4 regions of the Litoribacterium kuwaitense genome follow, and region 1 is predicted to be linked to each of the others. Evidence: riboswitches for the same ligand, from Rfam matches in the RefSeq annotation. Region 1 holds a riboswitch; each other region holds the start of a gene.
The links. A riboswitch is a leader RNA that binds a small molecule or an ion and turns the genes downstream of it on or off. The one in region 1 is predicted to bind thiamine pyrophosphate.
Positions count from the first base shown of each region.

Region 2: another riboswitch for thiamine pyrophosphate. It lies ahead of tenA (thiaminase II); the one in region 1 lies ahead of thiE (thiamine phosphate synthase).
Region 3: another riboswitch for thiamine pyrophosphate. It lies ahead of G4V62_RS15395 (thiamine-binding protein); the one in region 1 lies ahead of thiE (thiamine phosphate synthase).
Region 4: another riboswitch for thiamine pyrophosphate. It lies ahead of thiD (bifunctional hydroxymethylpyrimidine kinase/phosphomethylpyrimidine kinase); the one in region 1 lies ahead of thiE (thiamine phosphate synthase).

Region 1 covers NZ_JAALFC010000001.1:149,585-152,658, reverse strand. Annotated here, with positions in the region: gene G4V62_RS00795 (thiazole synthase) at 1-603, opposite strand, end outside; gene thiE (thiamine phosphate synthase) at 609-1,436, opposite strand; TPP riboswitch at 1,516-1,623, opposite strand; gene G4V62_RS00785 (YqgU-like beta propeller domain-containing protein) at 1,665-2,708, opposite strand; gene G4V62_RS00780 (M14 family metallopeptidase) at 2,808-3,074, opposite strand, start outside.
Region 2 covers NZ_JAALFC010000056.1:9,048-12,121, forward strand. Annotated here, with positions in the region: gene G4V62_RS17650 (LysR substrate-binding domain-containing protein) at 1-371, shown strand, start outside; gene tenA (thiaminase II) at 566-1,264, opposite strand; TPP riboswitch at 1,408-1,510, opposite strand; gene G4V62_RS17660 (DMT family transporter) at 1,635-1,946, opposite strand; partial or broken gene G4V62_RS17665 (DMT family transporter) at 1,946-2,310, opposite strand; gene G4V62_RS17670 (hypothetical protein) at 2,510-2,809, opposite strand; gene G4V62_RS17675 (sugar phosphate isomerase/epimerase family protein) at 2,927-3,074, opposite strand, start outside.
Region 3 covers NZ_JAALFC010000037.1:21,335-24,408, forward strand. Annotated here, with positions in the region: gene cls (cardiolipin synthase) at 117-1,625, shown strand; TPP riboswitch at 1,670-1,776, shown strand; gene G4V62_RS15395 (thiamine-binding protein) at 1,953-2,249, shown strand; gene G4V62_RS15400 (ABC transporter permease) at 2,277-3,008, shown strand; gene G4V62_RS15405 (ABC transporter substrate-binding protein) at 3,048-3,074, shown strand, end outside.
Region 4 covers NZ_JAALFC010000028.1:33,355-36,428, reverse strand. Annotated here, with positions in the region: partial or broken gene G4V62_RS13510 (ABC transporter ATP-binding protein) at 1-291, opposite strand, end outside; gene G4V62_RS20370 (GNAT family N-acetyltransferase) at 411-704, opposite strand; gene G4V62_RS20365 (GNAT family N-acetyltransferase) at 701-943, opposite strand; TPP riboswitch at 1,043-1,148, shown strand; gene thiD (bifunctional hydroxymethylpyrimidine kinase/phosphomethylpyrimidine kinase) at 1,252-2,064, shown strand; gene G4V62_RS20360 (GNAT family N-acetyltransferase) at 2,475-2,714, shown strand; gene G4V62_RS13490 (GNAT family N-acetyltransferase) at 2,654-3,037, shown strand; gene G4V62_RS13485 (sensor histidine kinase) at 3,044-3,074, opposite strand, start outside.

The DNA.
Region 1 (3,074 bases):
GGCGCCTAGCTCCATCGCTGACGTTGCATCTGTAGCAGAGCCAATACCAGCATCAATCACGACCGGAACAGTTAATGTTTCACAAATTTGCTGTAGGTTGTATGGATTTAATAACCCTAAGCCTGTTCCTATCGGTGACCCACCTGGCATAACAGCTGTCGCCCCGGCTTCTTCTAATCGTTGGGCAAGCACAGGATCGTCGGACGTATAAGGAAAGACTTTAAAACCTTCCTCAACAAGTATCCTTGTCGCTTTCAGGGTTTCAATCGGGTCAGGCATTAACGTTCGGTCTTGAACGCTAATTTCTACTTTGATCCAATCGCTTAGCCCGCTCGCTCTCGCTAATTTTGCGATTCGAATCGCTTCTTCGGCATTTGTCGCCCCAGAAGTGTTTGGTAAGTAGACAAACGGCCGATCTAAATGTTGTAAAATAGCATCTTCATGCGGATTTTCGACATTGACACGCCGAACGGCAAACGTTAGCACGTTAGCTTCTGATGCTTCAATGGCTTCATTTTGTACAAACGGGTTCGGAAATCGCCCAGTCCCAAGAAAAATTCGTGAAGTGAGCGTCTTCCCCCCAATCGTCCATGATTGATTCATTAAGCTTATCCTCCTCCGACAAACTGAACCATTTCTATTGACATACCATCGTGAAGAAGAACAGAATGTCTGTCTTCCTCTTGAATAATCTGCCCATCCACTTCTGTAACAACGAGACCAGGGTCAATGCCAATTTCTTTAACAAGCGCTTCTACCGTTTCTACGTTCGTTGTTGTCGTTTTACCATTCAATTGAACCGAAATGCTGTTATGCGTTTTTAACAACTCATGCGCCTTCCGAACGACATAGGCGGGATCTTGATGCCCAACGATTTCACTCACCATACAAATGCTTGCTGCACCTGCCTCGATGACTTCTTGGAGATTGTGTAGCTTGATGCCACCAATCGCAACAAACGGAATATGAAGATTACTTTCTTTTAACGCTTTAATATATTCAAGACCTACCGGCGCAACAACATCTTCTTTCGTGTTCGTTTCGTAGACTGGTCCTGCCCCAATATAATCCGCACCTCTCGCTTGTGCGTCTAAAGCTTGCTCCATTCCGTGAGTTGAAATACCGATCACTTTACCTGGACCAAGCTGCCTTCTAGCTTCTTCAATCGGTGTATCGTCCTGACCGAGATGAACCCCTGTGGCATCCACATCAAGAGCAATATCAATGTAATCATTTATAATGAATGGTACATCATATTGATCACACAGCTTTTTTAGCTGCTTTGCTTTCTCATAAACGACTGGCTTAGAAGAATGTTTATCTCTTAGCTGCACAATATTAGCTCCACCTTTGAGCGCCTCTTCCATGACTTCAAGCATGGATACACCTGGATGAAAAACTTCTCCTGTAATAGAATAAACGGGTCCCAGCTGCATATAGAAATCCTCCTTTATAAAAAATAAAGCCGTTTTCCATAGGGAAACGGCTGTACGGATGGTATAAATCAACCCATCTAACGTTACACCGTGACTTCCCTTCGCTGGAACAACCCAGAGCAGGTTCAAAGAGTAAAAGAATCGATTTCTTTTTCTCAGCCCATATTGGGCACCTCTAGTCACTCATTCACTATATTATCTCAAATGATCAAAGATTTCTCAACTCAGCTACAAAATCTCCTTCGTCTCGCTAGATCGTAAGCGAACAATCGTTGCCTGATCGTAAGAATGTACGATAGCCCACTCACCATTCGGCGATACATCGAGACGATGATTCATCGGCAATTGAACCTCCTGCAGCGACTCACCATCGCTTAAACGATACGTATGTAACATTGATTGCTCCATACGATTTTGCATGACAAAAAATTGGTTTTTTTCCGGATGAAATTGCAACGGTGGCAAAAAAAAGCTGTCTCCCTTCCACGGAATCATCGCTTGTTCTTGAAAAATGCCTTCTACGATCTTATATATACCGATCATGAGACGAGACTCACGCTCTAGGAGTAAGGCTACATTTGGTGCATCAATATAAAAATCCTTCACAGCTGCTTGCAAGGGAATGTCCGAATGCGCTTCTTTCTCAACGACATGAAGCGAATTGTCTTCAGCATTTTGGTACATGAGTGAAGATGCATTAATCCATTTGACAAATGGTGAGGCCGTATCCACTTTCATAACCTCATCCGTATCGTAGTTCCATACTTCTGTGTTAAAGCTCCAGTCTCGATTAAATGAAGAGATGACCATAGTCGAGGCATTCATAGGGTTTAACGCAATATACAGGTCATTGGCCTGTGCTGTTTTTTTATTTAACACGTTGCCGTCCGAATCGATGATTAACAATGTGCTGTCTGTCCCTGTTTGGCTTGTATGAAGAGCAAACCTTTGCTGGCTTCGCTCATATTGGGCAGCACTGACAATATCCGTTGTCGCATATAACACTTTTTGCGAGCCGGTATGTAAATGATAAAGCACGATCGTGGTCTTCTCAGGCTCCCTTTTTAAGAAATATAATTCCGCGTTATTTTTCCATTGAATAAATTCCCAAGCCTCATCATCTGTCCTTTCTAAAGTGACAAGGCCATTGATACCGACCTGCTTTAATTCTAAGCTTTTCGCACTGACACTTGCTTGACCAAGGGATGACGCTTGATTACAGCTCACCAATAAGATTAGGCAAAAAAGCAAGACCCCTTTCAACATTTTCATCCACATTATTCTCTCCATCATCTATCATTCTTTCTCTCTATTCTACCGTTTAGGTTTTGACTTCACAATGAAAAACCAATCGTTTCCACTCTATTCTTTTTAGCAGGAATCTTTTGTCTTTAAAAAGGCGGCCATAATTTGTTCTGTTGCCTGATATATCTCACGATACATACTCAGCGGCAGCGGGTTGATCCCTTTTCCGAGCTCTACTGTAAACCCTGGTCGTCTATGCGTTTGAATAAACCAGTCCTTAAATCCAGCGTGACTGTCAATGGTTTGGACCGGCTCATAACCGCAAACGTTTTGAAACGAAGTCACTATTTGTCTTGATACCGTTGGCTCTTTGTGCTGATATCCCCAATAAAT
Region 2 (3,074 bases), on a different contig from region 1:
CTCCAGTGACGAAGGAACAGCTCTCCCAATGGTCTTGGGTGCAAAGAGAGGAAGGGTCAGGCACACGAGCCTATATGGATGATTTTCTTAAAAACAACGATATCCACGTGTCACAAAAAACGACGATTTCTAGCAATTATGGCGTCAAAGAAGCCGTTGCCAACGGACTCGGTTTGTCCATTCTTTCCAAATGGGTTGTGCAAAAAGCATTGCAGCATAAAGAAATCTCGATTGTCCCAATGATCGACTGGCCCGCAACGAAACGTCACTTTTACCTCATTCTTCCTAAAGCTCCAAAAACCTTACTTGTCGATGCCTTTATCAACCATTTAAAGACTTCGATCGAGCAGCAAATAAAAACAACGCCATAGCACATCAGCTTTTGAATATTTTAGTTGGTTACTGCACCTCTACGGTGCCAATTACATAATTACACGTTTAAAATCGCAAAATCCCCTTTCCAACATCTACATAGGAAAGGGGATTTCAATTCATTTAACGTCTCAACAGTCAACGCTTTTAAGTTAAACAAAGGACACCATGATGCGATCCACGTGGACTGACATCACTTCATGTCTTCGAGAATATTTTGAACGGGCCATTCTTCTACACTGTACGCCATTTCCCAAAAGCCGAGCTCTAGCTGACAACTTTTCGCAAAAGCTTCGCGCATTTTTTCCTTTTCCCACGGAGCCGCTTTTTCCTCTACGTATGCGTCTAGCCATGTACGCAAGCTTTTCGTTAATTCATCCATACTGCTCGTTCCATAAAAATGAATCCAGTCATAAAAGGGATGCTCACCTGGCTGTGGATTCACTTCATTCACTAACCGTTTCCCTATCTCAAGGTATGTCCACGGGCACGGCAGCAACACAGCCATAATTTCCCCAAGCGTACCTTGGTGCCCTGTATTCATCATATGCATAACATAATGGTTTGCCGTTGGCGCCAAAGGAAATCCTTGTAGCTCTTCATAGCGAACGCCCGCCACTTGACACAAATTATTGTGCGGGTGAATCTCACTGTGCAACACGAACGAAATCTGCTCATTAAACAGTGACATATCCTCTCGAGATGAGCATTTTGAAATCGCCAATCCATAAACCTTCATAAAAGCGTTTAAGTATTCGAAATCTTGTTTCACATAATGGATTAATGCTTCTTTCGGTACATCACCTTTTTTTAACCCTTGAACAAACGGATGATCAAAAATAGCTTCAAACGTGGCATCATTCTCAGCGCGTAACATTTCAGTAAATGACATCAGAATCCTCCTTGTAGATCAGCTACTGGGGAACCTGTTATGCATTGCCTTCATGAAAACGACTAAACGACTGTCTGTACCCAACAAAAAAACCGCTCCTAAACACGTAGGAACGGTCGTATGCACAGGTTTAAAAAACGCATCATGAGCCGTCTCCACTTCCCTACGCTAGCATTAACCAGATCAGGTGCAAAGGGACTAAGGATCACTCCTTATCTCAGCCAAATGGCGCCCCCAGTGGACTGTCATTGTATTCCCTTTCAACATATCTAACCGAGCTCTTAATGTCAAGGTGTACTGTAATCCTGTTGCGACCTTAAATATTTTACATGCATCATCGTCAACATCCGCGAGACAATACGTCATGCGCTTAAAAAAACCGAAGGCCTACGACACCGGTCACAATGAGCGCAATAAAAAACAAGCGGGCAGCCGTTTTTGGCTCTTTATAAATCCACATTCCGAACAATACGCTGCCAACAGCGCCGATTCCCGTCCAGACCGCATACCCTGTACTTAACGGCAATTCTTTGAGAGCAACGGACAACAAATAAAAGCTCAATCCGCCAAAAACAATGGCAAAAATCGTTGGCTTCAGACGGCTCAATCCTTCCGACGCTTTCAAAGCAAGAATGCCACCGATTTCTGCAAAACCTGCGATGAGTAAAATGATCCAAGCCATTATGTCGCCCTCTCTTCTGACTGTGCCTTTTTAGAATCCCCGGATACGAACTTAAGCCCAATAATGCCTGTAATGAGAATTCCGATAAAGATCACCCGAATGATACTCGTTTCCTCATTCAAAAAGGTCATGCCAATGATCGCTGTGCCGACAGCGCCTCCGCCAGTAAACACAGCGTAAGCAGTACCTACAGGGACAACTTGCATGCTCTTCGATAAAACAAAAAAGCTAATGACAATTAAGGCAATTGTGACAAAGCTGATTAATGGTCGTGTAAATCCTTCAGACATTTTCATTCCAAACGCCCAAGCAATTTCTAACACGGCCGCAAAAATATATACGTCCAAGCCTTCTTTTCTGTCATGGCCTCTCTCCCCTAACTACCGTTTGTTAGTTACAACTACCTACCGTTCGTATTATAAGGGGAAAGGTGCTGTAGAGCAAGAATTTCTTCTGATCACTCTCGCTTTTTTTATAATGAAACGGGGGAAATTTGCCCTTCTTCGTTTTACCACCTTAGCATCAGAAGGACGACAAAAAACCCGTTTACACGGGCATCATTGTTACTTCTCCTCTTTCGTTGACACATATGCATCAATCAGTAAAACAATGGCAGCGACGATATGGCTAATCATCCCGACCACTGGAATAAAGCCTAGCAAGCTTGCACCAATACCAAACGCTGGACCAATGATACGTTTTTTGTGTGATCGATTGATAAGCAAGACGACGACATGAACAACGAGCATGATCCAAAGTGGCGCCCATCCGTTGGCTACAATAAATATCCCGCCAATAAAAGGAATACCTAACCCCGCTTCGATGACACCTGTAACCCATTTAAGTATTGTAGGTAGAGACATAATCTTCTCCTTTTAATTAATTTCCTCAATTGAACTATACCACAAATACCGAAAGAATAAACAGGGGAAATCGCATAAGGACAAGCTTTCATTATTCTTTCATAATGGATGCACACCTTAATACTGTGCTTCAACCGCCTGCTTTACTTTCGCAATACCGTTCCACATATTTCCTGGAAAAGAATTTATCACAATGAGGGGTGCTTCTGATGAGACAGCTTGAAGCATTCGCCGCAATTCCTCTTCGTCAATATTCCCAGTTGGT
Region 3 (3,074 bases), on a different contig from region 1:
GTGCATATCCGTAAAGACTTGAATAGGTCACACGAAAACCAAGCCTAAATAATGGCATAAACGGGTATATCCTTATCATTGCAAGGACTGCTAACAACGGAAAGGGAAAACCGACAATGAAACAAACGAGACAGGTCTTTTTAATGTTGCTATTGATTGCTTCTTTCTTCCTAGGGATAAGTGATTGGGTCGATGACAGAGAACGCTTCATCTCTTGGCTCATCTATGGCTTCATCATAGCTTCAATCTGCTTTGCCATTCTACTCGAAGGCCGAAATCCTTACAAAACACTCCTCTGGATTTATACAATGATCTTCTTCCCTATTGCAGGCTATGCCCTGTACTTAATGACCGGGCAGTTGGAAGTAAAGGGACACTTATTCAGGCAAAAACGACAAGACAATCGCTGGTACTTTGATCGCCTCCATAACAACAAGCCTCGCGATACGTGGCAAGGTTTAGGAGAAACAGAAAAAACGATCTCTACTTTTATTCAACAAACGACAAAAAATGATATGAGCTTCTATACGAATGCCGATATACTGACAAACGGCGAAGAAAAATTCCCCGACCTGATCACCAATTTGAAGACAGCGAAACACTTTATCCATTTAGAGTACTATATTTTTCGCTCAGATCACATCGGGACGACGATCATTGACATCCTTTGTGACAAAGCGGAGCAAGGTGTAGATGTCCGTGTCATTTACGATGGCATTGGAAGCATTCAGTTGAAGCGCAAAGCCATTCAACGAATGAAACAGTCCGGTGTCAACATTTATGCATTCCTTCCATTGAGTGAAGGACTCAAAACCCAAAAAGTTAATTTTAGAAACCATCGCAAAATCGTCATTATCGATGGGCAGACAGGTTATATCGGTGGACTGAATATCGGAGACGAGTATATCGGTCGTTCACGAGAGTTTAACTTCTGGCGCGACACACATGTCAAAATTAAAGGTGAAGCCATTCAACATTTGCACACGATTTTTCTAATGGACTGGCAATATGTCAGCGGAGAAAAATTGCCCATTAAACAGTTCATTTCCAATGAAGCACTTTTACAAGAAAGTGCGGATGGTGGTGTACACATCGTGTCAAGCGGTCCAGATTCTGAGCAAGGAACAATGGCCGACATCTACTTTACGATGGTCACTGAAGCACGACAATCGGTATGGATTGCTACGCCTTATTTTATACCTAACAAAGCGATGCGTACGGCGTTAAGCACAGCCGCCTCCAGAGGTGTAGATGTTCGTTTAATGGTACCGGAAAAAAACGATGGTTTTTTTACTCGCTACGGGACACAATCTTACTTTGCAGAGCTCTTATCTAAAGGCGTAGATATTTACACGTACCATAAAGGTTTTCTCCATGAAAAAGTCATCATTGTCGATGAAAACGTCGCTTCAATCGGGACAGCGAATGTCGACCTGCGCAGTTTTAACTTAAACTTTGAAGCGAATGTATTTCTGTTTCAATCAAAGGCTGTCGCTACACTTGTAAATGATTACCAATCCGACCTTAACGATTGCAGGCAAGTTATATCCTCTGAATGGAAAAACAGACCTTTTTCAATGCGGGTGAAAGAATCCTTTTCTCGCTTATTTTCACCGGTCTTGTAGACAGTAGACACCTTATGATCTGAATGCTATAGTGTACTTGAATTGAATATGCTGCGGGGAGCCGTTTTTGGCTGAGAGGGTGATTTGTCACCGACCCAAAATACCTGATCTGGATCATGCCAGCGAAGGGATGTCAGCGAGTTGCCGCTTGTTATAGATCATGTGGCTACTTTTGCTTTGGTATATACATCGCTTCTTTAGCGATGTTTTTTATGCGCAAAAAAAGCATGAGCTGTTGTGATCATACACCGCTATCAACTTAAACGAGTCGAAGGCGTTGTTTACGCAGTGATTCAATGATACATCAAATGAAGGGAAGGAGATCGTATGTCCACTGTAAACTTAGGTTTTCAAGTATTACCGAAAATGAATCCTGGGGAGAGTTCGTATGACGCTGTTGACCGCGCGATTGATGTCGTTGCTCAGTCTGGTGTTTCTTATGTGGTCGGACCAATGGAAACGGTGATGGAGGGAGAATTAAATCACCTTTTGCAAATTGTCAAACAAGCCCAGGACGCATGCATTGCTGCAGGTGCTCATGAAGTCATGACGCATGTAAAGATCCATTACCGCCCAGATGGAGGCGTCACTCTTGATGAAAAAATCAGCAAATACAGAGGGTAAAAAGTATGGAGCGGCATCGCCTTACCAGTGCTATTCATTTTACTCCTCCTTCTCCTATGGGAAATCGCCACTTGGGGGACAGGAATTGAACAGTGGATTTTGCCACCACCTAGCGTCGTCATACAAACGCTTTGGGAAACACGTGATTTATTGTTCACCCACATCGGCCCAACCTTAATGGCAACATTTGCTGGCTTAAGCATTGCTATTATCGTCGCTGTGACCATCGCGACGTTAACAGACGTAGCCTATTGGATTAGACAAACTATTTACCCACCGCTCGTTATTTCGCAGACGATCCCGATTATCGCTTTGGCACCACTGTTTATGATTTGGTTTGGCTATGGCTTATTACCTAAAATTATTGTCGTCGCACTCGTCTGTTTTTTTCCTATTACGATTAGCCTAGCCGACGGATATCGGCAAGTCGATCCGTCCATGCTCAGGCTTTTACGTTCAATGGGCGCGTCCCGCTGGCAGCAATTTAAGATGGTTAAACTTCCAGGCGCGCTTCCTTCATTTTTTTCCGGCTTACGAATTGCTGGCACTTACAGCGTCATGGGAGCTGTTATCGGTGAATGGCTCGGAGCGAGCAAAGGACTTGGCGTGTTTATGACGAGATCTTCTCAATCGTTCCAAACCGATCGTGTCTTTGCAGCGATCATCGTCGTCGTGTTGCTCAGTTTGACCATCTTTTTACTTATTGAGGTCTGTGCCAGACTCACAATGTCATGGCACTACCAGGCGAAAAAAAAGTAATACGAAGTTTTGCCTAGAAAAATCAAGGAGTGAATCACAATGAAAAAACATCATATTCTTCAGGTT
Region 4 (3,074 bases), on a different contig from region 1:
GAGATAGGTCAGTTGCGTTTCTACTGTCTGTTTAGCATAAAGCCCTCTCTCCTCAGGTAAATAACCAATCCAATCATGACTCATCGGCTTCATCAGCTGCCCATTGTATTCAATATGACCTTCAGAAGGGGAAAAAATGCCGAGAATCATGCGAAACGTCGTTGTTTTCCCTGCACCGTTTGCTCCTAAAAAGCCGAACATCTGCCCTTGTGGAATATGGAAATCAAGCCGGTCAACTGCTCGATTTTTTCCAAAGTCTTTACTCACTTGATGAAATGTGAGACCGTCCATTGTTCAGTCTCCTTCCTTTGTTGTTTAACAAATATACGCGAATAAACAGAAGAAGGTTTCATTTTTGCAATCTCCATCTGTCAATTAGAGATACTGTATTTCATGAGCTCGTTTTTCTGTTACACCTCTACAGACATCAGCACACAATCTTCCCAAACACCTTCATGCAACTCATGCTGTGGTAACTCTTTCCTTTTCGTAAAACCGCTTTTTAAATAACACGCAATCGCTCGTTGATTTTGTATCCGAGGGTCAACGACCACCCGAAACGTGCCAAATTCCTTAGTCAACCGTTTTAACATGAAATTCATAAACGCTTGTCCAATCCCCCGATCCCAATAATTGGGCTCGCCAATAAACTGGTCCATCCCTAGAGTCATCCGTTCATCCCGAAAACCATAACCGGCCTTCATATCATTTCCAGCTGATAAACTTGACAGTAGCCGATCGGCTCATGGCGAAAAAGAATAATGAATCTTCGCTTCGTCTTTTCTTTGCGAAAAAAGCGGTGTTGGACGAGTGACTCGTCATGCGGACGGTCTCTCCCCTCATAATACTGTAACAGGCTTGGATTTTGCAGCCATTTGGACATTTTTGGGATATCTACTGTCTGCAGAGGACGAATGTCTATGTCGTCAGCACAAATCGTCATTTGCTATGAACCTCCTTTACAATTTGCAGGAGAAAACCAATTTTCTGAAGCAAAAGCTTCACAATAGCCGGTCATTGAGTTACGATCAACATATACAGGAAAGACTGCTAGGGGAGCCTTAGTAAAAAGGCTGAGAGAAGTAATCCTTTGACCCTTTGAACCTGATCTGGTTAAGACCAGCGTAGGGAAGCTATCGGCTAAAGCTATGATTACCATGCTTTCATATGCCGTGTGGCTCTCTGATGACCAGAAGCAGACGGTTTTTTTATTGTGGCTCTCTCGCAGTTCTTAATACATATGGAGGGTTCATGATGACATTACCTATTGCTTTAACGATTGCCGGCACTGATCCGTCGGGAGGGGCAGGTATTCAAGCTGACCTAAAAACGTTTCAAGAGCTTGATGTCTTCGGCACAAGCGCTATCACAGCTGTCGTCAGCCAAAACACGTTAGGTGTACGTTCTTTCGTTAATATGGAGACTTCTTTTATTGAGGATCAGTTAAAAGCCGTCTTTGAAGATCTGCCACCTCACGCCGTAAAAACCGGCATGCTTTCTGCCGTTCCGGTCATTGAAGTAACAGCACATGTACTAAAAACAGAGCAAGTAAAAAATTATGTGATGGATCCGGTGATGGTTGCTAAAAGTGGAGACGCTTTGCTTGCAGAAGACGCTCGAAGCAGTCTGTTAAACGAATTGCTCCCTCTGGCGACTGTCGTGACGCCAAACATTCCGGAAGCTGAAGAGATGGTCGGTCAGTCCATTACGACAATAGAGCATATGAAAGATGCAGCAAAAAAACTTGTAGAGGTCTATGGGGCAACGGCTTGTGTGTTAAAAGGCGGGCATCGTATGGACGACGAGCAAGCAACCGATATCTTATACACAAATGGTGCCTTTGACAGCTTTAGCTCTCCCCGAGTTGCAACAAAACATACCCATGGCACAGGCTGTACGTATTCAGCTGCCATTACAGCCGCACTGGCAAAAGGAGCGTCTATTCCAGAAGCCGTCCAAACAGCCAAAGCATTTATTTCGGCTGCTATTGAAGACAGTCTAAATATCGGTCACGGGAACGGTCCAACAAACCACTGGGCATGGCGCCGTCGCCAAAACAAATAAAAAGTATTCTCTTATCGTCTCTTATTTGCCAAACCTTTTCAATGGATCATAGTTCCTTTTATACAATCAAGGGAGCTGTGATTTTTTCTCCAAGATTCATGGTCTGTTACTCCCTAAAATTAGTTCGTTATTCCCATTCAAGAAATTATCATTCTGAATATTCTGTATCATATGATGCATTTTTGCAATAGCGCTGCTAAATGATTATATTTTATTTTCTTCATATGTTAACATATATTTACAGCACGATCTGTATCAATCACCTGAGAACCACCCCCTTTTCTACCCGCACCTGCAAAAGGATGCGGGGTTTTTTTAGCTAAGGATCGCATGACATCAATGTCACCACTTATTTCATGGTACAATTCAAGGACAGTAATTGACGATCCGTTCTTAAGGAGGTCTGTCCAATGGACGTACCAACACTCTATACGAACCGCTTGCGGCTCCGCCCGTTACGAGAGCAAGATGCCCAACCGCTCTTTCAAATTTTAAGCAATAAAGAAGTCACAAAAATGTATGGCATGGAAAAACTAACGACCTTTGAGGAGGCCGTCCTTTTAGTGCGTTCTTTGCGGGAAAGCGTTCAATATGGCTGGGGTCTTCGCTGGGCAATCGAAAAAACCAAAACGGCCGACCGATCTTTATAGGCAGCTGCGGCTTTCATGAATGCTCGCCACGAAATGCGCGAGTGGAAATGGGCTACGAGCTGGACCCATTTTTTTGGGGAAACGGCTATGCTACTGAAGCGCTAGCAACAATGATCCATTGGGGGTTTTCGGAAGGAAGACTTCTGCGAATTGGGGCGACGGTCATGCCTGAAAACAAAGCGTCATTAAAATTACTCACACGACTTGGCTTTCAGCAAGAAGGTTTATTAAAAGATTATATTATGCAGGATGGCGAGCTCCGAGACGTCATCATGCATCGGCTGCTAAAACGAGAATGGCTACACTTGACGAAGCGTCATTAATTTTCGTCAAGAAGCCCTCTCCCACAATGGAAGTGTG